Aquibium microcysteis: one gene and its partner. The protein of the gene in region 1 interacts with the protein of each later gene in a pairwise test. Links are inferred from orthologs where the notes say so. Each region holds a gene or a part of one and is shown on either strand. Other genes may lie near its edges.

Evidence for each region.
Region 2: the proteins of ruvC (region 1) and ruvA interact in binary tests that used the Escherichia coli proteins (3 or more experiments, as listed by UniProt). The link is inferred for Aquibium microcysteis from one-to-one orthologs.

What each region holds. Positions count from the first base shown.
Region 1 is NZ_CP061080.1:4,086,649-4,102,246, reverse strand. Bases 46-2,986 are described here. They hold ruvC (crossover junction endodeoxyribonuclease RuvC), read right to left. Parts: upstream 1,805-2,986; coding sequence 1,286-1,804; downstream 46-1,285. Other genes in these bases: rcdA (protease adaptor protein RcdA), read right to left, coding at 2,812-2,986; IAI54_RS19145 (TSUP family transporter), read left to right, coding at 2,023-2,805; IAI54_RS19155 (carbonic anhydrase), read left to right, coding at 615-1,259; IAI54_RS19160 (DUF429 domain-containing protein), read left to right, coding at 46-564. In the rest of the region: more of IAI54_RS19160, read left to right, coding at 1-45; more of rcdA, read right to left, coding at 2,987-3,336; IAI54_RS19135 (hypothetical protein), read right to left, coding at 3,716-4,141; IAI54_RS19130 (acyl-CoA synthetase), read right to left, coding at 4,340-5,971; IAI54_RS19125 (hypothetical protein), read right to left, coding at 6,118-6,261; IAI54_RS19120 (OpgC family protein), read right to left, coding at 6,309-7,544; IAI54_RS19115 (sulfite exporter TauE/SafE family protein), read right to left, coding at 7,629-8,399; IAI54_RS19110 (thiamine phosphate synthase), read left to right, coding at 8,568-9,215; IAI54_RS19105 (SEL1-like repeat protein), read left to right, coding at 9,212-10,270; efp (elongation factor P), read left to right, coding at 10,383-10,949; IAI54_RS19095 (inositol monophosphatase family protein), read left to right, coding at 10,981-11,787; PAQR family membrane homeostasis protein TrhA, read left to right, coding at 11,882-12,565; IAI54_RS19085 (MotA/TolQ/ExbB proton channel family protein), read left to right, coding at 12,674-13,696; IAI54_RS19080 (peptidoglycan -binding protein), read left to right, coding at 13,698-14,729; IAI54_RS19075 (DUF1304 domain-containing protein), read right to left, coding at 14,734-15,087; IAI54_RS19070 (FAD-binding dehydrogenase), read left to right, coding at 15,280-15,598.
Region 2 is NZ_CP061080.1:3,962,294-3,977,822, reverse strand. Bases 3,609-6,480 are described here. They hold ruvA (Holliday junction branch migration protein RuvA), read left to right. Parts: upstream 3,609-4,670; coding sequence 4,671-5,291; downstream 5,292-6,480. Other genes in these bases: ruvB (Holliday junction branch migration DNA helicase RuvB), read left to right, coding at 5,996-6,480; IAI54_RS18515 (PIN domain-containing protein), read left to right, coding at 5,601-5,999; IAI54_RS18520 (AbrB/MazE/SpoVT family DNA-binding domain-containing protein), read left to right, coding at 5,381-5,614; IAI54_RS18530 (multidrug effflux MFS transporter), read left to right, coding at 3,609-4,582. In the rest of the region: IAI54_RS18545 (aldo/keto reductase), read right to left, coding at 1-597; IAI54_RS18540 (M3 family metallopeptidase), read right to left, coding at 700-2,751; IAI54_RS18535 (MarR family winged helix-turn-helix transcriptional regulator), read left to right, coding at 2,883-3,356; more of IAI54_RS18530, read left to right, coding at 3,353-3,608; more of ruvB, read left to right, coding at 6,481-7,033; IAI54_RS18505 (glycoside hydrolase family 5 protein), read right to left, coding at 7,147-8,439; ybgC (tol-pal system-associated acyl-CoA thioesterase), read left to right, coding at 8,469-8,930; protein TolQ, read left to right, coding at 9,149-9,859; protein TolR, read left to right, coding at 9,872-10,321; IAI54_RS18485 (hypothetical protein), read left to right, coding at 10,327-11,397; Tol-Pal system beta propeller repeat protein TolB, read left to right, coding at 11,448-12,764; peptidoglycan-associated lipoprotein Pal, read left to right, coding at 13,045-13,563; tol-pal system protein YbgF, read left to right, coding at 13,725-14,702; tRNA lysidine(34) synthetase TilS, read left to right, coding at 14,897-15,529. UniProt on the Escherichia coli protein: The RuvA-RuvB-RuvC complex processes Holliday junction (HJ) DNA during genetic recombination and DNA repair.

The DNA of each region.
Region 1 (15,598 bases):
GAGCGGCTGGTGCGGGAGAAGCTCGGCGCCCGGCAGTCCAGCGTCTTCTCCATCCCCTCGCGGGCAGCGGTGTTCGCCGAAGCGGACGCCTTCACCACGGTCGACGCGTGGCATGCGGCGCATCGCCGGGCGAGTGTGGTGGCGCGCGCAACGTCCGAGCCGCCGCGTGCCATCTCCATCCAGGCCTTCGGCATCTTCCCGAAGATCCGCGAGCTCGACGCCTTGCTGCGCGCGCGGCCGGGGCTGTGCGAGCGGGTGATCGAATCGCATCCCGAAGCCGCCTTCTGGCGGCTGAACGGCGAGCGCGCCATGCAGACGCCGAAGAAGGTCAAGGGAAGCGTGAACCCGGAGGGCATGGAGGAGCGGAAGGCGCTGCTGGAAGCCTGCGGCATCGACCGCGCCTTTCTCGACGCCGCGCCGCCGCGCGGAGCGGGCGCGGACGACTACCTGGATGCGGCCGCGATGATGCTGATCGCCGCACGACATTCGGCCGGAGAGGCGCTGCCGTTTCCCGATCCGCCCGGAAGGGATGGGTGGGGACTGCCGATCGCCATCTGGACCTGACGGTCCGCAGACCATTGACGCGTGTGTCCATCTGCCGCAATGGGTTGCCCATGGATCATCTGCCGGACCACCTGCTTTCGGGCTATCGCAACTTCATGGGCGGGCGCTATTCGACCGAGACGCAGCGCTACCGGGACCTGGCGGCGTCCGGCCAGAAGCCGATGACCATGGTCATCGCCTGCTGCGATTCCCGCGCCGCGCCGGAGACGATCTTCGATGCCGGGCCGGGCGAACTGTTCGTCGTGCGCAACGTCGCCAATCTCGTGCCGCCCTACCAGCCGGACGGGGGGCACCATTCCACGTCGGCGGCGCTGGAATTCGCGGTGCAGAGCCTGAAGGTGAAGCACATCGTCGTGCTCGGCCACGGCCGCTGCGGCGGCATCCGCGCCGCGCTCGATCCGGCCGCCGAGCCGCTGTCGCCGGGCGATTTCATCGGAAAGTGGATGAGCATGGTGGCACCGGCGGCCGACGTCGTCAGCCACAACAGCATGATGACCGCCGGCGAACGGCAGACCGCGCTGGAGCGGATCTCGATCCGCTTCTCGATCGCCAATCTGCGGACCTTTCCCTGCGTCAAGATCCTGGAGGACAAGGGCCGGCTGTCGCTGCACGGCGCCTGGTTCGACATTTCGACGGGAGAATTGTGGGCGATGAACCGCCAGTCGGGCGATTTCGAGCGGCCCGAACTCGCCTGAGGCGCGTGCGCGACCGCAGGCGCCGATCAGCCTGCCCTGGCCAGTGCCGCCAGACGCCCCGCCGCGCTCTGCCGGTGATGGGCATGGCAGATGGCGATCGCCAGCGCATCGGCAGCGTCGTCGCTGTCGAAGGCGGCCCGCGGCATCAGCACCTTCACCATCATGTGGATCTGCCGCTTGTCGCCATGGCCGACGCCGATGACGGTCTTCTTGACCGCGTTCGGCGCGTATTCGGAAACCGGCAGGCCGGCCAGCGCCGGCACCAGCATGGCCACGCCGCGCGCCTGGCCGAGCTTCAGCGTCGCGGTGGCGTCCTTGTTGACGAAGGTCTGCTCGACCGCCGCCTCGTCCGGCCGCTCGGCGTGGACGATGGCGGCGAGACCGTCGTGCAGCTGGCACAGGCGCGAGGCGAGATCGGCCTTGTCGTCGGACCGGATCGTGCCGGCGCCGAGGAAGCGCAGGGAATTGCCGCAGGCCTCGATGATGCCCCATCCGGTGCGCCGGAGGCCCGGGTCGATGCCGATGATGCGAATCGTCTCTGCCATGGACCTATCCTATGCGAGTCGAGGACCATTGCCATGCTGAAGTGAACAAATGAGAAACATTTCCACCGCCGTCCAGGGGACGGCGGCCGGAACCCGCCTGAAGCGTGCCGCGATCTTGCAGATCCGCGCCGCACGCTTCAGGTCCTTTTCTCCCATGTCTTTCCCCCGAACCGGTGCCCGCTTCCGGGAGACATGCGTCAGGGCGCGAGACGTGCACAGTGCCGACAGACCTGCCTGTCCCCGACGCCGCGCTTGGCGTGCTTCTGGTCACCGTGCTGCTGGCGGGCATCGCGCGCGGCCTTTCGGGCTTCGGTACGGGCATGATCGTCGCGCCCGTGGCCGGCGCGCTCTACGGCCCGCAGGCGGCGATCGTCGTCATCGTCATCATGGATTCGCTGCCGGTCCTGCCGGTGACGCTGCCGGCGCTCAGGCAGGCGCGCTGGCGCGATGTGCTCCCGGTGGCGGCCGGGCTGTTCGTGATGCTGCCGGTCGGCGTACTGCTCCTCAAGGCGGGCGATCCGGTGACGCTGCGGTGGGCGATCTCGATCGCCATCCTCGCCTGCGCGGCGGCGCTGTGGAGCGGCTGGACGTGGCGCGGACCGCGCAATGCGGCGGTCGCGGCGGGGGTGGGCGGCTTGGCCGGACTGCTCGGCGGCATGGCCTCCATTCCGGGTCCGCCGGTGATCCTCTACTGGCTCGCGTCCGGCCTGCCCGCCGCGCTGCTGCGGGCCAACCTGCTCACGCTGTTCTTCCTGGGAGAGGTGCTGTCGATCGGCAATCTCTGGACCGCGGGACTGTTCGACCGCGGGCCGGTGATGCTCGGCATCGCCGCTGCGCCGGTCTATTTCGCGGGGCTGGCCATCGGCGCAAGGCTCTATGGTCTGGCGACCGAGGCGACCTACCGGAGGGTGACCTTCGGCCTCATCGTGACTGCCGCGGTGCTGGCCTCGCCCGCGACCGAGTCGGGCGTCCGATGGGCGCTCGCGCTGTGGGGACCCTGATCGCGTTCAGCCGCGGCCGAAGGCGGTGTTGAGCAGCGAGATCTGGTCGGAAACCGGATTGGCGCGCGGCGGCTGCGCCGGCATCGCGCCGCTGCCGTAGATCTCGTCGTCCATGCGGCGGACCAGACCCTGCAGGCTCAGCGAGCGATCGACCAGATCCTTGAAGGCCTGCGGCAGTTCGTTCCAGCCGGGAACGTCGTTCTGGGCCGACGCCGTGTCGAGCCGCACCTTGGCCTTCTCGGCCGCGACCTGGTCGCGCGTCATCTCGCCGGAATTGGCGGCGCGCTGCAGGAGCAGCCAGGAGGCGATCTGCATCAGCCGCGTGGTCAGGCGCATGGATTCGGCAGCATAGAGCGTGGCTGCGAGGCGCGACAGCGTCTTGGCCGCGGCGCGGCCTTCGCCGTCGAGATACTCCGCAGTCTGCTCCACCAGCCCCATGCCCTCGTTGTAGAGCGGCTTGAACGACGCGGAGAAGATGCGCCGTTCGGCCAGCTTGATGGTCGTGGCATCGTGGCGGACAGGTTCACTCATGACATCACCCCTCGAACGCTCCCCGTCGCGGACCGATCCGAACGCCTCTACGCGCCTGCCGTTCCGGCCTGAAGCCTGCTGCGGCCGAAAATGCGCGTTCTCCCACGGCAAGGCAAGCTGATGTTTAACAGAAGGTTAACGGCGCGCCGGGGGATGGCGGCCCGGGAAGAGCCGCGACAAAAAAAAGAGCCGCGCGAGGCGGCTCTCAGGAGTTTTCAGGGAGGCGTCAAACCGGGCGACCCCAGCCGCTCGGTTGAAATCCAGAAGACTGGACGGGCATAGTAAACGCCCGTAAAGCTTAATGGAGGGTTAACGCCTGGCAAGCGGGGGCATTTTTGCTGTCTCCGTACAGTCGAGAGGAAGGATATACTTCCCGAAATCACGGTTGCTGGAGCGCCGAGGCGGGGATGCGGCGCTCGGGTTGGGCCGCTCCGCGCCAGACCGCGGGAAGGGCGATCGCGGCGAAGAGCAGGACGCCGGCGAAGAAGCCGATCGAGGCGATCGCGACCAGCGGCTCGACGCCGCCATTGCCGGCGAGCAGGAAGAAGAGCCCGACGATCAGCGCAACGCCCGAGAGGCCCTGGAGCCAGAAATGCGCGGCGGCCAGCCGCGACTGCCCGGCAACGGGGAAGAGGTGGTAGAAGAAGGCGAAGACCGCCGACATGAGCCAGCCCGCCACCATGGCGTGGGCATGGACCGGCATCTGGCCGTGATCATGGGTGATGGACATGTGGAGACCGAGCATCAGCCCGCCGACCGCATAGAGGATGGCGAGGGTGAAGAAATTGCGTGCAGCGCCCTGCATTTCGGATGCCTTTCGTCGTTTCAGCGATTCGCCGCTGCGACCTTTCGATTTCCGACGAAAGGCACGTGGCGGCGTCGAGATGCTGTCTGGACGAATGCCGGGATCGATACTGTTAGGTATTTCGCACAAAGCTAAAAAAGCAGCGACGTCGGCAGGCGCGACCGGGTGCCTGGGCGGCACCCGGCGCAGCAAGCCGGTTCAGCCTGCTTTAGCCATGTCCCGCAGCCGGAACTTCTGGATCTTGCCGGTGCTGGTCTTCGGGATCTCGGCGAAGACGATCTGCTTCGGAACCTTGAAGCGCGCGAGCAGCGTGCGGCAATGGGCGAGGATCTCTTCCTCGGTGGCCGTCCTGCCGGGCTTCAGCTCGACATAGGCGATCGGCGTCTCGCCCCACTTCTCGTCCGGCTTCGCGACCACGCCGCAGGAGGCGACGGCCGGATGCTTGTAGAGCGCGTCCTCGACCTCGATCGAGGAGATGTTTTCGCCGCCGGAGATGATGATGTCCTTCGACCTGTCCTTCAGCTGGATGTAGCCGTCGGGGTGCATGACGCCGAGATCGCCGGAGTGGAACCAGCCGCCGGCCAGCGCCTCCTCCGTCGCCGCCCGGTTCTTCAGGTAGCCCTTCATGACGATGTTGCCGCGGAACATGACCTCGCCGATCGTCTCGCCGTCGGCGGGGGTGCGCGTCATCGTTTCGGGATTCATCACCGTGAGTGCGTCGAGGGCCGCATAGCGGACGCCCTGGCGCGCCTTCTTCGCCGAGCGCGCGCCGCGGTCGAGCGCATCCCACTCGCCCTTCCACTCGTTCACCACGGCAGGACCGTAGGTCTCGGTGAGGCCGTAGAGATGGGTGACCATGAAGCCCGCATCGGCCATGCCGGCCAGCACGGCTTCCGGCGGCGGGGCGGCCGCGGTGTTGAAGCAGACCGTCTGCGAAAAGGCGCGCTTGTCGGACTCGGGCGCGTTGATCAGCGTCGACATGACGATGGGTGCGCCGCAGAGATGCGTTACGCCGTGGTCGGCGATGGCGTCGTACATGGCTTTCGCCCGCACCCAGCGCAGGCACACATGGGTGCCGGCCTGGACGGCGAGCGTCCAGGGGAAGCACCAGCCGTTGCAGTGGAACATCGGCAGCGTCCAGAGATAGACGGGGTGCCGCCCCATGCCGGCATGGATGGTGTTCGAATACGCCATCAGCGCCGCACCGCGATGGTGGTAGACGACGCCCTTCGGATTGCCGGTCGTGCCGGACGTGTAGTTGAGCGAGATCGCGTCCCACTCGTCGTCGGGCATGGACCATTCGAAGGCGGGATCGCCCGATGCCACGAAGGCCTCGTAGTCGACCGTGCCGATGCGCTCTCCCTTGGGATAGGGGGCGTCGGCAGGATATTCGGGGTCGTCGTAGTCGATGACGAGGGGCCGGACGGTCGCAAGGTCCAGCGCCTGGCGCACGACGGCGGAAAACTCGCGATCGACGATGAGCACCCTGGTTTCGGCGTGGTCGAGCTGGAAGGCGATGATCGCCGCATCCAGGCGGGTGTTGAGCGAATGCAGCACCGCCTTGACCATCGGCACCCCGAAATGCGCTTCCAGCATGGCCGGCGTGTTGGAGAGCATCACCGTCACCGTGTCGCCCTTGCCGATGCCTTTGCCGGCGAGCGCGGAGGCCAGCATGCGGCTGCGCGCGTAGAAGCGCGCATAGGTCAGCTTCGCCTCGCCATGGATGACCGCCGTCTGGTCCGGAAAGGTCCGCGCCGCGCGCTCCAGATAGGTCAGCGGCGTGAGCGGCTGGTGATTGGCCGGGTTACGGCCGAGCCCCTCGTCGTACATCCCTGCTGCGGCTCCCGCCGCGCCTGCGTGCCTGGCTTCCATGCGACCTCCCCTTCATTTGGTGGCGTCGATGGCCTATGGTGTGTCTCGCGCCGACGCAAGAGTGACCTGCTCCGAGCCCGGCCGCAAGCGCGGGGGTGTCGACGTCAAGCCGCAACGGCGTCGAGCTCATGCAAAAACTCTCCGCATAAAAGAAGAAGGCGCTCGAACAGCGCATCAAGCGCGTGCCGGAACTGAAGCTCGACGAGAAGATGCGGCCGCTGACCGTCGCGCCGATCCTGCAGGATCATGTCGGCCTGGACGCGTCGGCGCGGGCCGGCGAGACGATCGCGACCGACTACAAGGACGTCCTCGGCGAAATCGCGGCGGCGCGGTCGAATGCGGCGGCGCCCGCCGGAGAGGCCGCCTTCGGCTGGGAGGCGGGCCAGGCAGGCAGCGGGGCCTGCTCCCGGCCGCCGCCGACCGGGCGGGCCGCCACCTGCTTCTCCAGCCGTCCGAGCCACTCCAACCAGAAGGCGAGCGCGAACTGAAGCGCGATGCCGCCGGCAATCAGCGCGGTGTCGAGCGCGAGACTTCCGGCGAGAACCTGCTTCAGCACCTGTCCGGCCATGGCGAGCAGCGTCCCCGCGATGAACACGGGCAGCGCGTGCCGGCCGAGCACGGCCAGCGGGTTGCGCGGATCGGTGCGGGCGAGCGCGTTGAGCGGCGCGATCGTGACGATCAGGTAGGCGGCGGCCAGCACGTGCAGCAGGCGCGGCGCCGACAGGAAGGTCTTGTCGAAGCCGGTCAGCACCGCCGGCAGGCCCATCGAGACGTCGATGCCCCAGAGCGGGATGCGCACCCAGGCGAAGCCGACGAGGAGGTAGGTGAGCGCCGCGGCGGCGAGCCAGGGCACGAAGGGAATCGTCCCGCCGCGCCGGACATGGACGGCTCCCGACAGGCCGATGACGAAGAGGAACTGCCAGGACAGCGGGTTCAGGAACCACAGCCCGTCCTGCGGGTAGTTGACCGGTCCGACCCGCCACAATCCCGCCCCGAGCCAGAGGGCGAAGGAGACGGCCAGCAGCGGACCCAGCCCGAAGCGCATGAGCAGGAGGAAGCCGGGCAGCATCAGCAGCACGACCGCGTACATCGACAGGATGTTGTTGTAGCCCAGCTGGTGGCCAAGCGAGACGAGCCCGAACAGGGCTTCCACGGGCGATTGGACGACCGCCTGGATGTTGATGCTCCCCATCAGTGCGGGCTCGGCGAACCACAGCGCACCGGCCGCGAAGATGCCGAGCGTGACGATGGTGGTCATGATGTGCGCCACGTAGAGCACGCCCGCGCGCCGCCAGGCCCGCAGCGTGGTCAGCAGTCGGCGGCCCGGCTGGAACTTCGTCCCGTAGGCGAAGCCTGCGGCAATTCCGGAGATCAGCACGAAGGCCTCGGCCGCGTCGGAGAAGCCGGCGTTCTTGTGGGTCAGGTTTTCGTAGATCGTGCCCGGCACGTGGTTCACGTAGATCGTGACCAGCGCCAGCGCGCGAAAGACGTCGAGGCGCGTGTCGCGCGAGGGAGCGGGCATCTGAGACATGGCGTGGGAAAAGTCGGTGATTCGGGCGAAGTTCCGTCGCGGCGAATCACAGTTGATTACGCAGGTGCAGCATTCCAGGCCCGGTCACGTCAAGAGCGCCGACAGGCCGTCCCAGAGCAGCTTCAGCGCGACGACCATGACGGTCGCGTAAGTGAGGCCGTAGAAGGCCTCCGGCTTCAGCCGGCGAACGATGAAGGCGCCGAGCAGGGTGGCGACCGGCGCGAGCGGCAGCAGGATCGCCGAAGCCGCCAGATTGGCGGCGTCGAACTGGCCGAGCGCGAAGTAGGGCACCAGCTTCACCGCGTTCACCACGGCGAAATAGATGACGCTGGTTCCCACGTAGAGCGCGGGCGCCAGGCGCTGCGGCAGCACGTAGACCTGGAAAGGCGGCCCGCCGGCATGGGCCACGAAGCTGGTGAAGCCGCTGACGAGGCCCCAGAACACGCCGAACAGGGGACGCTGCGGGGCCGCGACGTCGGAGCGCGCATATTTCTGCCAAAGCCAGCGGAGCACGAAAACCGTGGTGACGATGCCCAGGATGAGGCGGACGATGTCGGGCGTGACGACGGCGGCCGTCAGCCAGCCGAGCCCGATGCCGGCCATGGCGCCGGGCAGGAGCACGGCGAGCGTGGGGAGGTGATGATTGCCGCGCCACGACCAGAGCGAGACCATGTCCATGACGACGAGGATCGGCAGCAGGATGGCGGCCGCCTGAATGGGGGAGATCGCCAGCGCCATCACCGGCACCCCGAGAAACCCCATGGCGCCGCCAAGCCCGCCCTTCGCGAGGCCGACGAGAATCACCGCGGGGATGGCGGCGGCGTAGAAGAAGGGATCGGTGGGAAGGGCGTCCATGGCGGGGTCACGTCGGAGGAGGCGCAGCGATAGACGCTCCGGCCGGCGATTGCGAGCCGAAACGGCGGCTGGACTGCCGAAAGCGCGGCGCTGGCAATGCGTCCTGCACTTGTCTATGCCAAATTGAGACCACGATCCGGCTCCATAGGCCTGCCCGAGATGGATACCATGACCGACGACGCCCCAATCCGCTGCCGCCTCGTGCTGATCGCTCCTGAGGACGTCGGCGCTGCCGCTCTCGAGGCCGCGCTCTCGGGTGGCGACGTCGCGTCGGTGATCCTGCCGCAGTATGGCCTCGACGACGCGGCCTTCCAGAAGCTCGCGGAGGTCCTCGTGCCGGTGATCCAGGCCCGGGGCGCCGCCGCGATGATCGCGGGCGACACGCGCGTGGCGGCGCGGGTCAAGGCCGACGGCGTCCATGTCGAGGGCAAGCCGGACGTGCTGGCCGACGCGATCGACCGGTTGCAGGACAAGATGATGGTGGGTACTGGCGGCGCCAAGACCCGCGACGACGCCCTGGACCTCGGCGAACTCAGACCCGACTACCTCTTCTTCGGCCGCTTCGGCTACGACAATACGCCGGCTCCACATCATCGGAACCTCACTCTGGGGGCCTGGTGGGCGGAGATGATCGAGGTGCCCTGCATCGTGATGGCCGGCAGCGATATCGCCTCCGTCGCCGACGTCGCCCGCACGGGCGTCGAGTTCGTCGCCGTCTCGGCGGCGGTGTTCGGGGCAACGGACCCTGCGGCGGCGGTGGCCGAGGCGAACCGCCTGCTGGACGAAGCGATGCCGACGCTCGAGGCCGAGACGTGACGCCTGGGCGGCTGGCCCTCGCCTTGCTGTTCCTGACGGCGGCGTCCGGCCCCGCGCCGGCGCTGGTCGACGAGCTTGCGCCGCCGCCGGCCGAGCTTCCCGCCGATGCGCCCGCGCTCGCCCGCGGAGTGGTGCCGGTGGCCCCTGACGCGATCGGCAAGGCCCCCACCGCATCCGGGGAGACACCGACCACCCTGCTCTCGGCGCCCGCCATTCCCTCCCGCTTCGGCGCAAAGGCGCCGGACGAGGCCTTCGGCGCGTTCCAGCGCGGGCTCTACATCACCGCCTACAATCTCGCGCTGCCGCGGGCCGAGAAGGGCGACGGGGCCGCGCAGACGCTGGTGGCCGAAATCCTGTCGAGAGGGCTCGGGGTCCCCCGCAAGCCGGCCGAGGCCGCCGAATGGTACCGCAAGGCGGCCGAGGCCGGCATTCCCGAAGCGAAGTTCCAGTATGCGCTGCTGATGATCGACGGGAAGTTCGCCGAAAAGAACGGTGACCGCGCCTTCGAGCTGATGAAGGAAGCCGCCGATTCCGGCAACCGGCTGGCCGCCTTCAATTACGCCCAGATGCTCGTGGATCGCGAGCGCGGGCCCAAGGGCATGGGCAAGGCCGTTCCCTACTACGAGCAGGCCGCCCGCGCAGGCCTGGCCGATGCCCAGTATGCCATGGCGCAGATCTACACCACCGGCGTGCTCGGTCCGCCGGACGATATCAAGGCTCGCAACTACCTCGCGATGGCGGCGATGCAGAACTTCGATTCCGCGCAGCTGGATCTCGCGACCTGGCTGGTCGAGGGGCGGGGCGGCAGGATCGACTACGACGCGGGCTTCGGCTGGATGCGGCGGGCCGCCGAGGCGGGAAACGTGGCGGCGCAGAACCGCCTCGCCAAGCTCTACGTCTACGCACTCGGCACCGAGCCGGACCCGATCCTGGCGGCTGCCTGGTACATCAAGGCGCGGCGGGCAGGCCTTCGCGACCTGGAGATGGAGGACTTCCTCCGGGGGCTGACGGCGGAGGAACAGAAGCAGGCGATCGAGCGCGCCAACCGGCTGTAGCTGAACGCGTCCCGGCGCCCGCGGACGGCAACTCTTGCCTCCCGATGCGATTTATGGTCTTGGAGGCGCCGAAACGGCCTCTCGGGGTCCAGCTCTTCCGAAAGATGCAAGAATGGCCAAGATCAACGGCAACGAAATCCGTCCAGGCAACGTGATCGAACACAATGGCGGTCTCTGGGTCGCGGTCCGGACGAATGCGGTCAAGCCCGGCAAGGGCGGCGCCTACAATCAGGTCGAGCTGAAGAACCTGATCGACGGCACCAAGCTCAACGAGCGTTTCCGCTCGGCCGAGACGGTCGAGAAGGTTCGCCTCGAGCAGAAGGACTTCTCCTTCCTCTACGAGCAGGGCGATGCGCTGGTGTTCATGGACACCGAGAGCTACGAGCAGCTCGAACTGCAGAAGGATTTCGTCGGCGACCGCGCCGCCTTCCTGCAGGACGGCATGACCGTGACGGTGGAACTCTACGAGGAGAAGCCGATCGGCATTTCTCTGCCCGACCAGGTGGTGCTCACCATCACCGAGGCTGATCCGGTGGTGAAGGGGCAGACCGCCGCGTCGTCCTACAAGCCGGCCGTGCTCGAGAACGGCATCCGCGTGCTGGTGCCGCCCTTCATCTCGGCCGGCGAGAAGATTCTCGTCGACACCAACGAGATCACCTACATCCGCCGCGCCGACTGACGCGCCGAACACCCGGACGGGACTGGATCGAATGGCGTATTCCGCGCTCATGAGGGTGATGGTCGAGGCGGCGCGCAAGGCGGGCCGCTCGCTGTCGCGCGACTTCGGCGAGGTGCAGAACCTCCAGGTCTCGATGAAGGGGCCCGGCGACTACGTCAGCCAGGCCGACCGCAAGGCCGAGGAGATCATCTTCACGGAACTGTCGCGCGCGCGGCCCGGCTACTCGTTCCTGATGGAGGAGCGGGGCGCCGTGGAGGGCGAGGATTCCCAGCACCGCTGGATCGTCGATCCGCTGGACGGCACGACCAACTTCCTGCACGGCATCCCGATCTTCGCCATTTCGATCGCGCTCGAGCGTCAGGGCCAGCTCCAGGCAGCTCTGGTGTACAACCCCGCGATGGACGAGCTCTACACGGCCGAGCGCGGCGGCGGCGCCTTCATGAACGACCGCCGTCTCCGCGTCGCAGGGCGGACCAAGCTCTCCGACAGCGTCATCGGCACCGGCATTCCGCACCTCGGCCGAGGCCACCACGGCAACGCGCTGATCGAACTGCGCAACGTCATGGGCGAAGTGTCCGGCATCCGCCGCATGGGGGCCGCCGCGCTCGATCTGGCCTATGTCGCGGCGGGGCGGCTCGACGGCTTCTGGGAGAGCGGTCTCTCGCCGTGGGACATGGCCGCCGGCCTGCTGCTCATCCGGGAGGCGGGCGGCTTCGCCAGCGACCGCGAAGGGGGCCAGGACATGTTGGAGAGCGGCAACGTCGTCGCAGGCAACGAGACCATCCACCGGGTGCTGCTGCGGCAGCTGCGCAAGCCGCTGACGCCGCGTCCGGCCTGAGACCGGGCGCCGGGGATCGTCCGAAGCGAGTTCGGTTGCAGGTGCGGGCAGGGGCGGCGATAATTCCGTCACATCGGCCTGCCAAGGTGCCTGCATGACGCTCAACCGCCGCCACCCTTACGTCAATCTCCACGCCGACTGGCGCCGAATAACCCGGGCCGAACTGCTGGCTGACGGGATCGTGCATGCGGTCGGCATCGTTCTCGCCATCACGGCCGGCGCGATCCTGCTGTGGCTCGCCGCGGGGCGAACGGCAGTGGCCGAGTACGTCGCGACGATCTTCTACGTCGTGTCGCTGCTGACCGTCCTTTCGGTATCGTGCGCCTACAATCTGTGGCCGGCGTCGCGCGCCAAATGGATCCTGCGGCGGTTCGACCATTCCGCGATCTACCTCCTGATCGCGGGAACCTATACGCCGCTGATGGCGCAGCTGGACGGCCCGACCGCCGGGATCATGCTGACCGTCGTCTGGGGCGCCGCGCTGACCGGGATCGCCCTGAAGCTGGCCTTTCCCGGCCGTCTCGACCGCGTCGCGATCGGGTTCTATCTCGCCATCGGGTGGAGCGGGATCGTGATCGCGGGCGATCTCGCCGAGATCGTCCCCGCGAGCACGATCTGGTACATCGCGGCCGGCGGGATCTGCTATTCGGCAGGCGTGATCTTCTTCGTCTGGCGCGACCTTCGCTTCCAGTCGGCGGTCTGGCACGGCTTCGTGGTGTCCGGCGCCGGACTTCACCTGGCGGCGATGATGGACCTGCTGGTCATCCATCGGCTCTGACGGCGGAAAAGGCCAATTCGTCGGCAGTGGCGCGGGGCGCGTCCTTTCATTTTCGTCACAATTGCGGATACAGTCGCCATCGGTGCGGGACAGAGACTGAGGCTTGGCATGGCATGGTTCGGATCAACGGCGGATGAGGCGCTTTCGGGCGGCCAGTACGACCCGCAGAAGCTCTCCAGTCCGCAGGTCTTCCTGCTGTCGATGCTGATCTTCCTGGCGATCGCCGGTTTCGTCGCCGCCATCCTGTACCGGCAGATCTCCGCCGCCTTCACCACCAATCCCGGCCTCAACGGCCTGATCATCGGCGTGCTGGCGGTCGGCGTGCTGCTCGCCTTCAACCAGGTGGTGCGGCTGTTCCGGGAGGTTCGCTGGGTCAACTCCTTCCGCGCGGGCGGCCTGGAGACGCGCGATCCGGTGCTGCTGGCGCCGATGAAGGTGCTGCTCGGCCGGTCCTCGGCGACGGCGCTCACCACGGTGTCGCTTCGAACCATCCTCGATTCCATCGCCACGCGCCTCGACGAGAGCCGCGACATCTCGCGCTACCTGATCGGCCTCCTCGTGTTCCTCGGCCTGCTCGGCACCTTCTGGGGCCTCCTGCAGACCATCGGCTCCATCGGTGACACGATCCAGTCGCTCGATCCGGGATCGGGCGATGCCAACGATGTGCTGAATGCGCTGAAGACGGGCCTCGCCGCGCCTCTCGCCGGCATGGGAACGGCCTTCTCGTCCTCGCTGTTCGGTCTTGCGGGATCGCTCGTGCTCGGCTTCCTCGACCTGCAGGCGGGCCGGGCGCAGACGCGCTTCTACACCGAACTCGAAAACTGGCTGTCGTCGGTGACCGATCTCGGATCCGATGCGCCGGCCATCGACCCGGGTCGCAACACGTCGTCGGAAGAAATGCGCCGGATGGCCGAGCAGCTGCGCTCGATCAGCGAGACCGGCGGCTCCAGCCAGCGCGTCGCAACCTCGATGGCAAACCTAGCGGAAGGCATCTCGGGGCTGGTGAAGAACATGCGCAGCGAGCAGCAGATGATGCGCGACTGGGTGGAATCGCAGGCCGAGGAACAGCGGGCGACCCGCGCGGTGCTTGAAAGCATCGCACAGTCGCTGAAGAAGCGGGGAGGCAGCTGACATGGCGCTGGCGCGCGGACGCCGGCGGGAACGCGGCATCGACTACTGGCCGGGCTTCGTCGACGCCCTGTCGACGCTGCTCCTCGCCATCATGTTCCTTCTGTCCGTGTTCGTGCTGGCGCAGTTCCTGCTGTCGCGCGAGATCAGCGGCAAGGACGAGGTGCTGAACCGGCTGAATTCGCAGATCAACGAGCTGACCCAGCTGCTTGCGCTCGAACGGTCGAACGCGCAGGACACGGAAGACCAGCTCGCCAACCTGCAGGCCTCGCTCACGGCGGCCGAGACCGAGCGCTCGCGGCTGGAGAGCCTGCTCGCCGCCGGCTCGGGCGCCGACGCCGCTGCCCGCGACCAGATCGGCGCGCTCAGCGGCGAGCTGGAGAGCGAGCGGCAGATCTCGCAGCGCGCGCTGTCGCAGGTCGAGCTCCTCAACCAGCAGATCTCGGCGCTGCGGCGCCAGATCGCGGCGCTGGAGGACGCGCTGGACGTTTCGGAGACGCGCGACCGCGAGTCCAATGCCAAGATCGCCGATCTCGGCCGCCGGCTCAATGTCGCCCTGGCGCAGCGCGTCCAGGAGCTGAACCGCTACCGCTCCGACTTCTTCGGCCGGCTGCGCGAGATCCTGTCGGACCGCGAGAACATCCGCATCGTCGGCGACCGCTTCGTGTTCCAGTCCGAGGTGCTCTTCCCCTCCGGCTCGGAGGTGATCAACGAGGCCGGGCGCGTCGAGATGGCCAAGCTCGCCGCCGCCATCATCGACCTGCAGCGCGAGATTCCGCCCGAGATCAACTGGGTCCTGCGCGTCGACGGCCATACCGACAACGTCCCGCTGTCGGGCACCGGCCGCTACCGCGACAACTGGGAACTCTCCTCGGCGCGTGCCGTGTCGGTGGTGAAGTATCTGGTCGCGCAGGGCGTTCCCGCCGCCCGGCTCGTGGCCGCCGGCTTCGGCGAGTTCCAGCCGCTGGTCGAAGGCGACACCCCCGACGCCCGCAACAGAAACCGCCGCATCGAGCTCAAGCTGACCGAGCGGTGAGGCCTCACCATCCGATCAGCAGTGCCGCCAGTGCCAGCGCGGCGGGAAGCGCTTGGACATAGAGGATCTTGCGGGAGACCGTGGCGGCGCCGAACAGGCCGGCCACGACCACGCAGCCGAGGAAGAAGAGCTTGATGGCGAAGCCTTCCGCCCCGAGCCAGAGGCCCCAGACGAGCCCGGCGACGAGGAAGCCGTTGTAGAGTCCCTGGTTCATCGCCAGCGCCTTCGAGCGTGCCGCGAAGGCCGGATCGAGCCGGAAGGCCTTGTGGCCGGCCGGCGTGTCCCAGGCGATCATCTCCAGATACATGAAATAGACGTGCAGCGCCGCCACCAGCGCGATCAGGATCGTCGAGACCATTCGGCACCCCCGTTTTTCGGTCGGGAGACATGACGTCCGACCCGCGGCGCCGTCAAGGCCGGGGAGGCGCTCCGCCCGCATGGCCCGCTCAAGACGTGCGGCCCGTTCGGTGGTGAACCGGCCGGCGACGTGCTTCGGCTTGATCGGTCTCGCGCCGCGTGCCTAACTCGGCCCGGCACACCGGGAGGGACCATCATGGATTGCGATGCCATCATCGTCGGCGGGGGGCTCGCCGGCCTCGTCGCGGCGGCGGAACTGGCCGATCGCGGCAGGCGCGTGACCATCCTCGAACAGGAGGGCGAAAATTCTCTCGGCGGACAGGCCTTCTGGTCGCTCGGCGGCCTGTTCTTCGTCGACAGCCCGGAGCAGCGCCGCCTGCGCATCCGCGACAGCCGGGAACTCGCGCTGCAGGACTGGATGGGATCGGCGCAGTTCAGCCGGCCGGAGGATTTCTGGCCGCGCAAGGTGGCCGAGGCGTATGTCGACTTCGCGGCCGGCGAGATGCGGCCCT
Region 2 (15,529 bases), 130 kb from region 1 along the record:
GAAGGGGACGAAGGCCACGCCCAGCCGCTCGCACGCCTGGATGAGGCCGAGTTCGGGCAGGCGCGTCCACAGCGAATACTCGTTCTGAACGGCCATCACGGGATGCACCGCGCAGGCGCGCTCCAGCGTGGAGGGAGCGATCTCCGACAAGCCGATGCCGCCGATCTTGCCTTCCTCCTTGAAGCGGACGAGCGTCTCCATCGCGTCCTCGATCGGCACCTCCTGGTCGCGGCGGTGCAGGTAGAACAGCTCGACGTGCTCGACGCCGAGCCGCTTCAGCGAGCCTTCCAGCGCCTCCCGAAGGTAGCCGGGCTTGTTGTCGAAGTGGCGGGTCGGCTGCGTGCGGATGCCGGCCTTGGTGGCGATGGTGAAGCGGCCGGGATGATCGCGGACGAACGCGCCGATGATCTCCTCGGACAGGCCGTTGCCGTAGATGATGGCCGTGTCGAGATGGGTGACGCCGAGATCGAGCGCCCGCTCCAGGACAGCCAGGCTCTCGCGCCGGTCGGCCGGGCCGTAGGCGCCCGCGAAGCTCATGCATCCGAGGCCGACCGCGCCGACCATGGGACCGTTCCTGCCGAGTGCGCGCCGTTTCATTCTGTCATTCCCATTGCCGGATTCGTTGGAGGCGACATAGCAGGCGGACGGGTTCACGCAAGCGGCGCCGAGGCGCGGCGGTGCCGTGCCCGCCCCGACCGATCAGGCGAGGCCGCGCTTGCGCATCATCGCCTCCGGCGACGGCATCTTGCCGCGGAAGGCGGTGTAGAGCTCCTCGGGATCGCGCGATCCGCCCGCGGAATAGACGTGCCTGCGCAGCCGCGCCGCCGTTTCCGGGTCGAAGGGGTCGCCGGTCTCCTCGAAGGCCGAGAACGCATCGGCGTCCAGCACCTCCGACCACATGTAGGAATAGTAGCCGGCCGAATAGCCGTCGCCGGAGAACACATGCGCGAAGTGCGGCGTGCGGTGGCGCATGGCGATGGCGTCCGGCATCTTCAGCCGCGCCAGCGTCTCCCGCTCGAAGACGATCGGGTCCGCGGGCGCTTCTGCGGCGGAGTGGTAGGCCATGTCGATCAGCGCGGAGGCGGCGAACTCCACGGTCGCGAAGCCGGCGCCGAAGGTTCTCGAGGCTTCCATCCGCTCCATCAGGTCGCGCGGCATCGGCTTGCCGGTTTCGGCGTGGCGGGCATGCTTCTCGAGGACGTCGGGAACGGTCAGCCAGTGCTCGTAGAGCTGCGAGGGCAGTTCGACGAAGTCGCGCGGGACGCCGGTGCCGGAGACCGAGGGCCAGACGACCTCGCTCAGCATGCCGTGCAGCGCGTGGCCGAACTCGTGGAACAGGGTCCGCGCCTCGTCGATCGAGAGCAGCGCCGCCTCGCCCTTCGGCGCCTTGGCGAAATTCATGACGTTGTAGATGATGGGGCTCGATCCGTCGCCGAGCGACCAGCCGCCGCGCAGCGAACTCATCCAGGCGCCGGAGCGCTTGGACGGGCGGTTGAAATAGTCGGCAAGGAAGACGGCGCGACGGGTGCCGTCGGCATTCTTCACCTCGAAGACGCGCACGTCGGGATGCCAGGCGGCGATGCCCTGCCTCTCCTCGAAGCCGAGGCCGAAGAGGCGGCCGGCGACGTCGAAACAGGCGGCGATGACGTTGTCGAGCCGGAAATAGGGCTTCAGCTGCTGCTCGTCGAAGGCATAGCGTTCCGCGCGCAGCTTCTCCTGGTAGTAGCGCCAGTCCCAGGGCGCGAGGGGCGCGTTGAGGCCGCCCGCGACCGCGATCCGCGTCAGTTCGGCCTGGTCCGCAGCAGCCTTCTCCAGCGCCTTTTCCCAGACCGGGTCGAGCAGGCGCGACACGGCGTCTGGCGTCTTGGCCATGGTGTTGTCGAGCTTGAACGCGGCATAGGACGGATAGCCGAGCAGCCGGGCCTTCTCCTGCCGCAGCCGCAGCATCTCGGCCACGATGCCGCGATTGTCGGTGTCGCCGCCGTTCTCGCCGCGCGCCACGAAGGCACGGAAGGCCGTCTCGCGCAGGTCGCGGCGATCGGAGAAGGTGAGGAAGGGCTCCATGATGGATCGCGACAGCGTCACGGCGAAGGCGCCCTCGCGGCCGCGCGCGGCCGCCGCCTCGGCCATGGCGCGGCGCAGCGAGTCCGGCAGGCCCGCGAGATCGTCTTGCCCGAGGAACAGCGCCCAGGAGCGCTCGTCGGCGAGCACGTTCTGGCCGAAGCGGGCGCCGAGCGAGGCCAGTTCCTCGTTGATGGCGGCGAGACGCTGCTTGTCGGCGTCACCCAGCTTCGCGCCGGACCGGACGAAGCCCTTCCAGGTGAGTTCCAGCACGCGGGCGGTCTCGGGGTCGAGATCGAGGTCGGCGCGGCGCGCGTAGAGGTCGTCGATCCGGGCGAAGAGCCGTTCGTTCATGCCGATCGCGGAATAATGCCGCGCCATGCGCGGCGAAACGGCGCGCTCCAGGGCCTGGATCGTATCGTTCGTATCGGCGCCCGCCTTGCACCAGAAGATCGCCGAGACGCGGCTGAGCGCTTCACCGGCGCGTTCGAGCGCAGCGAGCGTGTTGGCGACGGTCGGTGCCGCCGCGTCGGCCGCGATGGCCTCGATCTCGGCCGCATGCGCCGAAAAGCCCGCGTCGAAGGCAGCCTCGAAGGCGTCGTCGGTGATCTGCGCGAAGTCCGGAAGTCCCATCGGGCCGGTCCAGCGGACGAGCGGAGAGGGGACGGGCGCGGACGCGGTGTCGGTCATGGGGGGTTCCTTCGGGCCAGCCCCGGATGTAAGGCGGTCCCGGCCCGCGCGCAACGGGATTGACGGCGCAGCGCCCGATTGATACGTGCACCTTATTATAAGTTCGCCTTATCAATTTAGGTCTGTCCGACATGACCCTGCCTGCCGATCCCGATTCGCTCGGGTTTCTGATTTCCGACGTCGCGCGCCTCGTTCGCGCCGAGATCGAGCGTCGCATCGCGGCCGCCGGCGTGGCGGTGACGCCGGGAGAAGGACGGGCACTCGCCAACATCGCGCGCTGCGGCGTCGTGCGCCAGAACGTGCTCGCCGAGCGGATGGGCGTCGAGGCGATGACGCTGTCGGGCTATCTCGACCGGCTCGAAGGCCGCGGGCTCGTGACCCGGGCGGCAGATCCGGCCGATCGCCGTGCGAAGCTGGTGGAACTGACGCCCGAGGCCGAGGACGTGCTCGCCGAAGTGCGTTCGATCGGCGCGGCTATCCGCCAGGACCTGACCCGCACCCTGGGCGCCGAGCGGTGGAACGAGCTGATCGGCCTGCTGAAGGCGCTGCGCGAGGATCTGTCCGCAATGAAGGGCGAAGCGCCGCGGCCGGGAGAACCGGCGTGAACGCACCTCTGTCCCGCCCGCCCGTCGTGATGAGCGAACGCCGCGTCGGCCTGATCGGCGCGCTGATGGTGTCTGTCGGTCCGGTGTCGATGGCGCTCTACACGCCGGCGATGCCGGAGATCGTGCATGCCTTCGGCAGCACCGAGGCGGCTGTGAAACTCAGCCTGTCGCTCTATTTCGCGGGCTTCGCGCTGTCGCAGCTCGTGTGCGGTCCGCTCTCGGACGGTTTCGGCCGCAAGCCGGTCGTGCTGGGCTTCATGACGATCTACCTGATCGCCAGCCTCGTGGCGCTGGTGGCGCCGTCGGTCGAGATCCTGATCGCGGCCCGCTTCTTCCAGGGGGTCGGATCGGCCGTCGGCGTGGCGATCTCGCGGGCGCTGATCCGCGACCTGTTCCACGACGACCGGGCGGCGCGCATCATGAATCTCCAGGCGATCGTGCTCGCCGTCGGTCCGGCCTTCTCGCCCACCATCGGCGGCCTCATCATGATCGCCGCCGGCTGGCACGCGATCTTTCTCGCCATGGTGGCGCTGGGCGTGGTCGTCGTGCTGGTGGTCCAATTCGGCCTCAGTGAGACGGTGCCGCGCGACATGTCGCGGATCCGGCCCGCGGCCCTGGCGAAATCCTACGCGACGCTGTTCGGCAGTCCCTACTTCGTGCTGTGCAGCCTCGTCATAGCGGGCACTGTCGGCTCGCTCTACACGCTGGCCACGGTGCTGCCCTTCCTGCTCATGGAACGGGTCGGCCTGTCGGCGACCGAGTTCGGGCTCGGCATGCTGCTGCAGTCCGGAAGCTTCTTCACAGGCTCGCTGATCGTGCGCCGTTGCCTGCAGCTGATGCCGGCGTCGCGGCTGGTCCCTTTCGGCCTCGCCTGCGTCGCCGTCGCCTGCATCCTGCTCGCCGTGCTGCTGCGCATGGCGCCGCCGACATTCCTGTCGGTGATGGCACCGGTCGGGCTCTTCGCCTTCGGCATCGCCTTCATCATGCCGGCGATGATGGTGGCCTCCATCGCGCCGTTTCCGCACATCGCCGGCGCCGCCTCCTCGATCTCCGGGTTCATGCAGATGGCCGGCGGTCTGGTCGGCGGCACGGCGGCGGCGATGATCGGCGAGCCGGTGACGGCCGCCGCCACCGTCATTCCCGCCATGGGGTTCATGGCGATCCTGTCCTGGCTGGTCTGGCGCCTGCTGCCGGAGCCGCCGTCGATTCCGCGCTTCCCGGCATGAGCTGAGCCTGGGGACCTGCGCTTTGCCGAAAGCACGGCGCCGGTGATACAGCGGTCGAACGTCTCCAACACCGCGCGGGATCGATTCGATGATCGGGAAGCTCAAGGGAACGCTCGACGAGATCGCCGAGGACCACTGCGTCGTCGACGTGCACGGCGTCGGCTACGTCGCCTACTGCCCCGCCCGCACCCTGTCCAAGCTCCCCGGCATCGGCGAGGCGGTGGTGCTGCACATAGAGACCTACGTGCGCGAAGACATGATCCGGCTCTACGGCTTCGGCTCCGCCCTCGAACGCGAGTGGTTCCGCCTGCTGCAGAACAACGTTCCCGGCGTCGGCGCGAAGGTGGCGCTGGCGGTGCTGTCGACGCTGACCGCTTCCGAACTCGCCAACGCGGTGGCGCTGCGCGACATCGCCATGGTCGCGCGCGCACCGGGCGTCGGCAAGAAGGTCGCCGAGCGCATCGTCACCGAGCTGCGCGACAAGGCACCCGCCTACACGGGCGAGGCCGCCGCGGCGATGGGCCTGAAGCAGGAGCTGGGCGAAGGCGTGGCGCCCGCGCCGGTGGCCGACGCGGTGTCGGCGCTGGTCAACCTCGGTTATTCGCGCGACGTCGCCGCCACCGCGGTCGCCGCGGCGCTGAAGACGGCCGGCGACGGCGCGGATTCGTCGAAGCTGATCCGGGCCGGCCTGAAGGAGCTGGCACGGTGATGCCTTGCGTGAGCGCTCTCTCCTTACTATCCTGTGCGTGAAAGGAGTTCGGCGTGCATCCCTCGACCACCTTGACTTCCAAGAACCAGATGACGCTGCCGAAGCAGGTGCGCGAGGACCTGAACCTCAGGCCCGGCGATCGGCTCGTCTTCCGCAAGCAGGACGGCCAGTACGTCCTCGAAGCCAGGCCGCGGCGCTCGGCGCTCGATTTCGCGGGCGCACTGCACGATCCCGGGCGCAAGCCGCTGACCCAGGCCGACATCAAGTCGGCAGGGGCGATCGCCGCCATGGAGCGGGACGAGCGGCACCTTGATCGGGATTGACACCAACGTCGTCGTGCGGCTGCTGCTGAGGGACGACGAAGCGATGTTCCAGCGGGCGGCGGCGCTGATCGGGCGGACCTCTCCGGACGACCCGCTCCTCGTGAACGTCGTCGTCGTCGCGGAGAGCCTCTGGGTCCTCGAGAGGAAGGCCGGCGTGGACCGGACGACCGCGCGATCCACGCTTGCCGGGCTTCTCGAAAGCGAGGAACTGCGCGTGCTCGACACGAATCCGTTTCGCCACTGGGCCGACACGCTCGCGAGCGGCCACCGCGACTATTCGGACCTGGTGATTTCGCAGATCAACCTCGAGGCGGGCTGCGATTTCACCTATACGCTCGATGCGCCGGCGGCGAAGGCGGTCCCAGGCATGAGGCTGCTGACATGACCACGTCCCCCCGCCTGATCTCGTCGGAAAAGCGCGGCGAGGACGTCGATTCGACGCTGCGGCCGCAGACGCTCGACGAGTTCGTCGGCCAGGCGGCGGCGCGGGCGAACCTGAAGGTGTTCGTCGAGGCGGCACGCGGCCGCGGCGAGGCGCTCGACCACGTTCTCTTCGTCGGCCCGCCCGGGCTCGGCAAGACGACGCTGGCGCAGATCATGGCCAAGGAGATGGGCGTGAACTTCCGCTCCACCTCCGGCCCGGTGATCGCCAAGGCGGGCGATCTCGCCGCGCTGCTCACCAATCTCGAAGACCGCGACGTGCTGTTCATCGACGAGATCCACCGGCTGTCGCCCGCCGTGGAGGAAATCCTCTATCCGGCGATGGAGGATTTCCAGCTCGATCTGATCATCGGCGAGGGACCGGCGGCACGGTCGGTCAAGATCGACCTCGCGCGCTTCACGCTGGTCGCCGCCACGACGCGGCTCGGGCTCATCACCAACCCGCTGCGCGACCGCTTCGGCATTCCGGTGCGGCTCAACTTCTACACCGTCGAGGAACTGGAACTGATCGTGCGGCGCGGCGCGCGCATCCTCGGCTTGCCGATGAGCGACGACGGTGCGACCGAGATCGCCAGGCGCGCCCGCGGCACGCCGCGCATCGCCGGGCGCCTGCTGCGCCGGGTGCGCGACTTCGCGACGGTGGCGGGTGCGCAGACGGTGACGCGGACGATCGCCGACGAGGCGCTGCTCCGGCTCGAGGTCGACGCGCTCGGCCTCGACAATCTCGACCGGCGCTACCTGTCGATGATCCTGCGGAACTTCGGCGGCGGCCCGGTCGGCATCGAGACCATCGCGGCCGGCCTGTCGGAGCCGCGCGACGCCATCGAGGACATCATCGAGCCCTATCTCATCCAGCAGGGCTTCATCCAGCGCACCCCGCGCGGCCGCGTGCTCACTGCCAATGCCTGGACCCACATGGGCCTGGAGCCGCCGCGCAGCATGGCGGCGGTGCAGGGGCGGCTGTTCGAGGAGGAGTGAATCGGGGGGCAGAATTGCGGGGACAATTTACGCAACTAAGCGTCGGCCTCGACCTTCGGCGCGGCGGAGAACAGCCGAGTTACATAAGCTGTACCCGCAATTCCGCTGGTTCGCTACCGTAGCCCCCGCACCATCTCCAGCACGTCGGGCTCCGCCTTCCGGCCCTCGAATTCCTCCACCACGCCGAACGCACCGCCGTAGCTCCACATCGACCAGGCGAAGCCGTGGCGTTCGGCGTGGGCGATCATGGTTCGGTAGTAGGCGGCGCGGGAGCGGGGGGACATGACGTGGTCGTCCTGCCATTCCTGGCGGATCATGCCGAACTCCCCGAGCAGGACGTCGCCCGGGTCGATGCCGTGCCGGCGGGCCCAGTCCTCGACGATGCGGAAGGGCTCGTCCATCACGGCTTCCAGCTTCTCCTCGGTATCCACGGTGGCGACCTGCTCGTCGAGATAGGCGAGCAGCCCGGGCTGGCGCAGGAGCGGTGCCTCGGCCCGGATCCGGTCGCGGATGGCCTTCAGCGCAGCGTCCAGCTCGGCCTTGCCCGCCGCGTGCAGCGGGAAGGGCAGGCCGGTGATGTAGGGGATGAAGTCGCCCGTCCAGGTCGCGCCCTGGTGGGTGAGCAGGAAGGGCGCGTAGGAGTGGAAGCTCCACAGCACGTTGTCGTCGGGGATCGCGGCCGGGTCGAGCGCAGCCAGACCCTCGGCCGAGCCCCAGCAGCCGCCCGACAGGACCAGCGTCAGGCGCGTCGCCTGGGAGCGGGCGGCTGCGTGGAGGCGGCGCAGGCGCTCCGGCCAGGCGTTCTCTCCCGGCTCGCAGTCGATCACCGGCTCGTTCATCAGTTCCAGCGCCAGCATCGCCGGATCCTCGCGCTTCAGCGTCGCGGCGAGGCGGCGCACCACCTCCAGATAGCGATCGAACAGCGCGGGATCGTCCATGACCTCGCTCATGCCGATCGAGCGGTTGGTGCCGGCCGGGAAGAGATGCAGGTCGACGATCACCTTGAGGCCGGCGCGGTTGACCGTGCGGGCCGCTTCCAGCACCTCCTCGTACAGACGGTCGTGAAACGCCGCCGCAGCCGGCGACAGGAAGGGCGAGGGATCGACCGGCATGCGCATGAAGTCGAAGCCGCCCGCCTTCAGGCGGGCGAGACCCGCTTCGTCGAGGGACCGGCGCCATTCGGGGAAGGGAAGGATGGCGTCCTCCTCGTGCCAGAGGCGCTCCTCCGGCCAGGTGACCCAGATGTCGAGGTTGAGACCGCGCCTGGCCTCGAAGGTGGCTGCGCCGGCGGGCAGGACGAGACCCGCCGCCAGAAGAGCCAGCGCGAGGACCCGGGCGAACCGTGCCTTGATCGAGGAAGACCGAAATGCAATCGAGATCGAATGTCGCAACATGGGGCGACGCATGGCAGAGATGACCTGCGAAGGGAAGCGCGATGGCGGATGATGGTGAGATCGTGACCGGCCTTTCCGGCGAACTGACGCGGGAGGGACACCGTCTCTCGGCGCGGGTCTACTATGCCGATACCGACTTCTCCGGCGTCGTCTATCACGCACGTTATCTGGAGTTCCTGGAACGCGGTCGGTCGGATTATCTGCGGTTGTGCGGCGTCCATCATACGGAACTGGCCGACGGCGCCCATGGCGAGAGGATCGTCTGGGTGGTCCGGCGCATGGAGATCGACTTTCGCGGCTCCGCACGGATGGACGACGTGCTGACCATCGAGACGCGCACAGCGGAGATATCGGGCGCCCGCATCGTGATGGCACAGCGGATCCTGCGCGGCGCGGACCTGCTGATCGAAGCCCGCGTGGAAGCGGCGATCATCGGCATGAACGGCCGGCCGCGGCGCTTTCCCAAGGATTGGACGGGGCGATTCCTGCCGGCGCGGGATTGACCGCGGCAACGGTCTTTCCTAACGGATGATTAACCATAATCATTCATGAATTCGTTCGGGAAAATGCAAGCGGGCGGGCACGCCTTCGTTTGACCAAGATTCACCGGATAAACCCCGAGGCGGCGAAGCCGGGGTGATCGCCGGATCGTCACCGGGAAGGGCTTCCGCAAAGGGGCCGCACCGACCGGCCGCCGCACACACCCTAGGATTGGACGTCGATGGAAACCACCGCTCTCATCGAGCCGCACGCCAACGTTTCGCTCTGGGCCCTCTTCATGCAGGCGGGCCTCATCGTCAAGCTCGTCATGATCGGTCTGCTCCTGGCGTCCGTCTGGACCTGGGCGATCATCATCGACAAGGTCGTCGCCTTCGGCCGCATGAAGGTCGCGCTCAACCGCTTCGAGAAGACCTTCTGGTCGGGGCAGTCGCTGGAGGAGCTCTACCGAACCCTCGCGGACCGCAGCACCAGCGGCATGAGTTCGATCTTCGTCGCCGCCATGCGCGAGTGGAAGAAGAGCTTCGAGAAGGGCGCCCGGGCGCCGATGGGTCTGCAGACGCGCATCGACAAGGCGATGGACCTCGCGCTCACCCGCGAGATGGAGAAGCTGGAGGGCCGGCTGGGCTTCCTCGCCACCATCGGCTCGGCGGCACCCTTCATCGGCCTGTTCGGCACCGTGGTCGGCATCATGACGTCGTTCCAGGCCATCGCCGGGTCGAAATCCACCAGCCTCGCCGTCGTGGCGCCCGGCATCGCGGAAGCGCTGTTGGCCACGGCCATCGGCCTGCTCGCCGCCATTCCTGCGGTCATCGCCTACAACAAGCTGTCATCCGACGCCAGCAAGCTGGGTTCGCGGATGGAAGGCTTCGCCGACGAGTTCTCCGCCATATTGTCGCGGCAGATCGATGAAAAGGTCGCGCAACGCGCCTGACGGAGCAACGCCATGGGCATGTCGGTCGGAACAGGCGGCGGCGGTCGCGGACACAGGCGCCGCGGGCGCAAGCACGCCCTGATGTCGGAGATCAACGTCACGCCCTTCGTCGACGTGATGCTGGTGCTGCTCATCATCTTCATGGTGGCGGCGCCGCTGCTGACCGTCGGCGTTCCCATCGACCTGCCGGAAACGCAGGCGCGCGCGCTCAACGCCGAGACGCAGCCGATCACCGTATCGATCAACGAAGAGGGTCGGATCTTCCTCCAGGAGACCGAGATCCCGATCGAGGAAGTGGTGCCCAAGCTCGAGGCCATATCGAAGACCGGCTACGAGGAGCGCATCTACGTGCGCGGCGACCGCAACGCGGACTACGGCACGGTCATGCGGGTCATGGCGCGCATCTCGGCCGCCGGCTTCCGCAATCTCGGCCTCGTGACGCTGCAGGAGCAGGACAGCTGACGCAGATGCGTTTCGGAGTGGTCACTTCAACGGTCCTGCACGTTCTCGTCATCGGCGCGGGACTGGTGTCCCTGTCGTCGCCCAAGCCGCACGACGTGATCGACGTCGAGTCCCTGCCGATCGACATCGTGCCGATCGAGGAGATCACGCGCGTCCTCGAAGGCGACAAGAAGGCACCCGTCGCGGAGACGCCCGCGCCGACGCCCACCACGCGTCCGTCCGTCGTTCCGGACGCCCAGCGCTTCGGCAACAATTCGCAGGACACGCAGGCGCCGCCGACGCCCGACCCGAAGCCGCGCGAAGTGCAGACCGCAGCGCTGCCGCAGGCGTCGCCGGAGCCCGCACCGCGGCCCGAGCCGGTGGCGGAACCGGCGCCCGCGCCCGCGCCCGTTCCGCCGCCAGCCCCCGAGCCCGCGCCGCCCGTCGAGGCCGCCCCCGTGCCCGAACCCGCGCCGAAGGCGGAACCGACGCCCGAACCCGAGCCCAAGCCGGTCGAGACCGCGGTCGCGGCCGAGCCTGCGCTGCCCGACACGGCACCCCGGCCCGAGGCGCGGCCCCGCCCGCCGCAGCCCGCGAAGGAAGCCGAGCGGAAGGTACCCGAGAAGCCGCAGAAGCCCGTGACGCAGCCGGCGCAGAAGACGGCCGAGAAGGCCGACGACAACGTGCTCGACGACGTGGCGGCGCTCCTCAACAAGGAGAAGGCCTCTGGCGGCGGCGCGAAGCGGTCCAACGAGCAGGCCGCCCTGGGCGGCGAGCGCAGGACGACGGGCGAGAAGCTGTCGCAGAGCGAGATGGATGCGCTGCGCCAGCGTCTCGGCTCGTGCTGGAGCATCCCGGCGGGCGCCGAGGACGGCGATGCGCTGCGTGTCTCGGTCCGTTTCCGGCTCGACCGCTCGGGCAATCTCGAGGGCCGTCCCGAAGTGGTGGCCGGCGGCTCGAGCTCCGGCGCCGGTCGCATCGCGGCCGAGTCCGCGGTGCGCGCGGTCCAGAAGTGCGAGCCGTTCAATCTTCCGGCCGACAAGTACGACACCTGGGCCGAGGTGATCGTCAACTTCGATCCCCGCGACATGTTCTGAGCACGATTCGCGGCTAGTCCGCCCCGCAAGTCACGAATTAAGGTCATGCCATGAATTTCACATTCAAAGCCTTCCTCCTCGCAGCCGCCGTCGCGGTGTCGGTGTCGGGAGTGATGACGGCTCCGGCGCGGGCCGTCCTCGAAGTCGACGTCAACAAGGGCGTCGTCGAGCCGCTGCCGATCGCCATCACGGACTTCCTGTCCGCCGACGCACTCGGTGCCGAGATTTCCGGAATCGTGTCGGCCAACCTGCAGCGGTCCGGGCTGTTCGCGCCGATCGCCAAGGCGGCGTTCATCGAGAAGATATCCAATCCGGACGCCGCTCCGCGTTTCGACGACTGGAAGGTGATCAACGCCCAGGCGCTGGTCACGGGCCGGGTGACCCGGGAAGCGGACGGCCGCGTCCGCGCCGAGTACCGGCTGTGGGACACGTTCGCGGGTCAGCAACTCGCCGGCGAGCAGTTCTTCGCCTCGCAGTCGAACGTCCGCCGCGTCGCGCACATCATCTCCGACGCGATCTACGAGCGCCTGACCGGCGAGCGGGGCTATTTCGACACCCGGATCGTCTTCATCGACGAGTCGGGGCCGAGGAACCAGCGGATGAAGCGCCTCGCCATCATGGACCAGGACGGTGCCAATGCGCGCTTCCTGTCCGACGGCCGGTCGATCGCGCTGACCCCCCGCTTTTCGCCGAGCCGGCAGGAGATCACCTACATGTCCTACGAGGGCGGGCAGCCGCAGGTCTACCTGCTGCAGCTCGAGACGGGCCAGCGGGAACTGGTCGGAAACTTCCCCGGCATGACCTTCGCGCCGCGCTTCTCGCCGGACGGCCAGAAGGTGATCATGAGCCTGCTGCGCGACGACGGCAATTCCAACATCTACGTGCTCGACCTGCGCAGCCGCGCCACGACGCGGCTGACCAATTCCAATGCGATCGACACCTCGCCATCCTATTCGCCGGATGGCTCGCAGATCGTCTTCACCTCCGACCGCGGCGGTCGGACGCAGATCTACGTCATGAACTCGGACGGTTCCAACCAGCGCCGCATCTCGTTCGGCGAGGGCACCTATTCGACCCCGGTCTGGTCGCCGCGCGGCGACCTCATCGCCTTCACGAAGCAGACGGGCGGTGAGTTCCAGATCGGCGTGATGCGCACGGACGGTTCGGGCGAGCGGATCCTCTCCTCGGGCTTCAGCCAGGAGGGACCGACCTGGGCACCCAACGGCCGCGTCCTGATGTTCTTCCGGCAGGCTGCCGGCTCTCCCGGCCCGCAGCTCTACTCGATCGACCTGACCGGCCGGAACGAACAGGCCATCGCGAGCCCGAATTTCGCTTCGGATCCGGCCTGGTCGCCGCTGCTCGACTGACGCCGTGCCGCGGGTGGCGGCGGACGTCCCGCCGCCAAACTCGTTTCGGTTGCGGTTTCCTTCGCGGACGAGGTGCTCTCCGGCGCAAGTCCGCGATTGCGGCGGCGCGGCGTCCCGTTTCCGCCGCAATTGGACCTAGTGTGCCCATGGCGCCACCTTCCGGGAATCGCGCCGCCGGGGCATCGGCAACACTTCGTTAACCACGTTCATTGTGCGCCGGTTAACCCCGACGTGGTTACTGGAAGGTCAAAGGAACAACGCAAATGCGAAGGAGTGGCGCATGCGCCGTATCGCAGCACTGACCCGCAATCCCGCCGTTCTCGCACTGGTCATGGCGCTTGCCGTGACGGGCTGCGCGTCCAAGAAGATTCCCAACAGCGCGGCCGACATCGGCCTCGGCGCCGGGGCCGGCGCAGGCGGCGCGGCGCGGCCGGGAACGCAGCAGGATTTCACCGTCAACGTCGGCGACCGCATCTTCTTCGACACGGATTCGTCCGTGGTCCGCGCCGACGCCCAGCAGATTCTCGCCCGTCAGGCGCAGTGGCTGAACCAGTATCCCTCCTATTCGATCACCATCGAGGGCCATGCCGACGAACGCGGAACGCGCGAATACAACATCGCGCTGGGCGCACGCCGCGCCGCGGCCGCTCGCGACTTCCTGGTGTCGCGCGGCGTCGCCGGCAATCGCCTCAGGACCATCTCCTACGGCAAGGAGCGTCCGGTCGCCGTCTGCGACGACATTTCCTGCTGGTCTCAGAACCGCCGCGCCGTGACGCTGCTCGGCGGCGCCGGAAGCTGATCCGGCCGGCGACCCGGCGTCCCGGGGGCGCCGGGGGCTGCGCGAAGGCATCACGGCCGCGCGCGAAACAAAATTTGGCCGAAGTCGCAAGTCTTGATAGGATCGGAATCCGGGGCGCGCCAGCGCTCCGTCCTTTCGCATTTCCCGAAGCGAGATTCTCGATGAGACTGAAGACACTCTTTCGTGCGGCCGTCGTCGTGCCCCTGCTTTTGACGGGCGGTGCGCATGCCTTTCCCTTCGGCCAGGCCGAGACCGGGACGCAGGGCGGCGGCATCGGCAGCCTGCTTCCACCCAACTGGCTCGGCCGGTCGAACGACACCGCGACCGTTCAGCTCGCCCAGACGGGCGACCCGCGCATCCCGGCGCTCGAGGAGCAGCTGCGCGACCTGACCGGTCGTGTCGAGGAGCTCAACTTCCTGCTCCTGCAGATGCAGGACCAGATGCGCAAGATGCAGGAAGACAACGAGTTCCGCCTGCAGCAGCTGGAAGAGAAGCGGGGCGATGCGGCCGGGAGCACGGGCAGCCGGGTCGCGGCGGCCGACCCGGCCACGCCCGCGGCACCCTCGGTCCAGCCGGACGCACCGGCCCGTGGGACCCCGCCCCGGACGCTGGGAACCGTGACCTTCGACGCCAACGGCAACCCGACCGGCGGCACCCTGGACACCAACGGGGGCGTGGCAGGCGCGGCCGCGCCGATGATGGACGAGGGCGGGGCAGACACGGACGACACGAAGGTGGCGGCACTGCCGCCGACCGACGATCCCGAGGAACTCTACCGGAACGCCTACAACTTCATCCTGTCCGGCGACTATCCGACCGCGGAGGCTGGTTTCCGCGAGCACATCGAACGCTTCCCCAACGATCCGAAGACCTCCGACGCGCGCTACTGGCTCGGCGAGGCGCTGCTCGGCATGGAGCAGTATCGCAGCGCCGCCGAGACGTTCCTGGCGGCCAACCGCGAATTCCCCGACTCGTCCAAGGCGCCCGACATGCTGCTGAAGCTCGGCGTCTCGCTGGCCGCCCTGCAGCAGCGCGACGTCGCCTGCGCGACCTATGCCGAGATCGGCAAGCGCTACAAGAACGTTTCCTCCGCGCTCAAGGAGCGCGTGCGGGCAGAGCAGGCGCTCGCCGGCTGCTGACACGAAGACCGCGCTGCCGCCGGTCCATCGCCGCGCACGCCCGGGACCTGGGTGCTGCAGCGTACCGGCAACCGGCCTGTCGGCAAAAGGAGGGGCGTCCGATCGACGACATCCAGCCCGACCGCATCTTTTCCGGCCTGTCCTTCCCGCCCGGGCGCCCCGTCGTCGCCGCCGTGTCCGGAGGCAGCGACTCGATGGCGCTGCTGGTCCTGCTCCAGGCCTTTCTCGTCCGCCGACCGTTCGGCGACCTCGTGGCGATGACCGTGGATCACGGCCTGCGGCCAGAAGCGGCAGACGAGGCCGATCGCGTTGCCGCCTTCTGTGATTCGCACGGCATTCCTCACCGCACCCTCCGTTGGGAGGGCAGCAAGCCGTCGTCCGGCGTGCCGGCCGCGGCGCGCGAGGCGCGTCACCGGCTGCTCGCCGAAGCCGCACGGTCGCTCGATGCTGCCATGGTGCTCACCGGCCACACCGCGAACGATCAGGCCGAGACGATCGCCATGCGCCGCGCGCGCGGCAGCGGACGCGGGCTGGCCGGTATCGCGCCCGCGACGCTCTACGACGGTGCGACGTGGTTCGTCCGACCGCTGCTTTCGCACGCGCGCTCGGCGTTGCGCGGGATGCTGGCGCGCGCCGGGGTCACCTGGATCGAGGATCCGACCAACGAGCAGACGGCTTACGAGCGCGCGCGGGCGCGCCGCGCGCTCGCGGGTCCGGGCGAGGAAGGGATCGTCGGGGCACTGCTGGAAGAGGGGCGGCTTGCGGCGCTGGAGCGGGTCGACCTCGGGCGGCGCGCCGGTTCGCTGATCGAGCGCCACGCCGGCCTC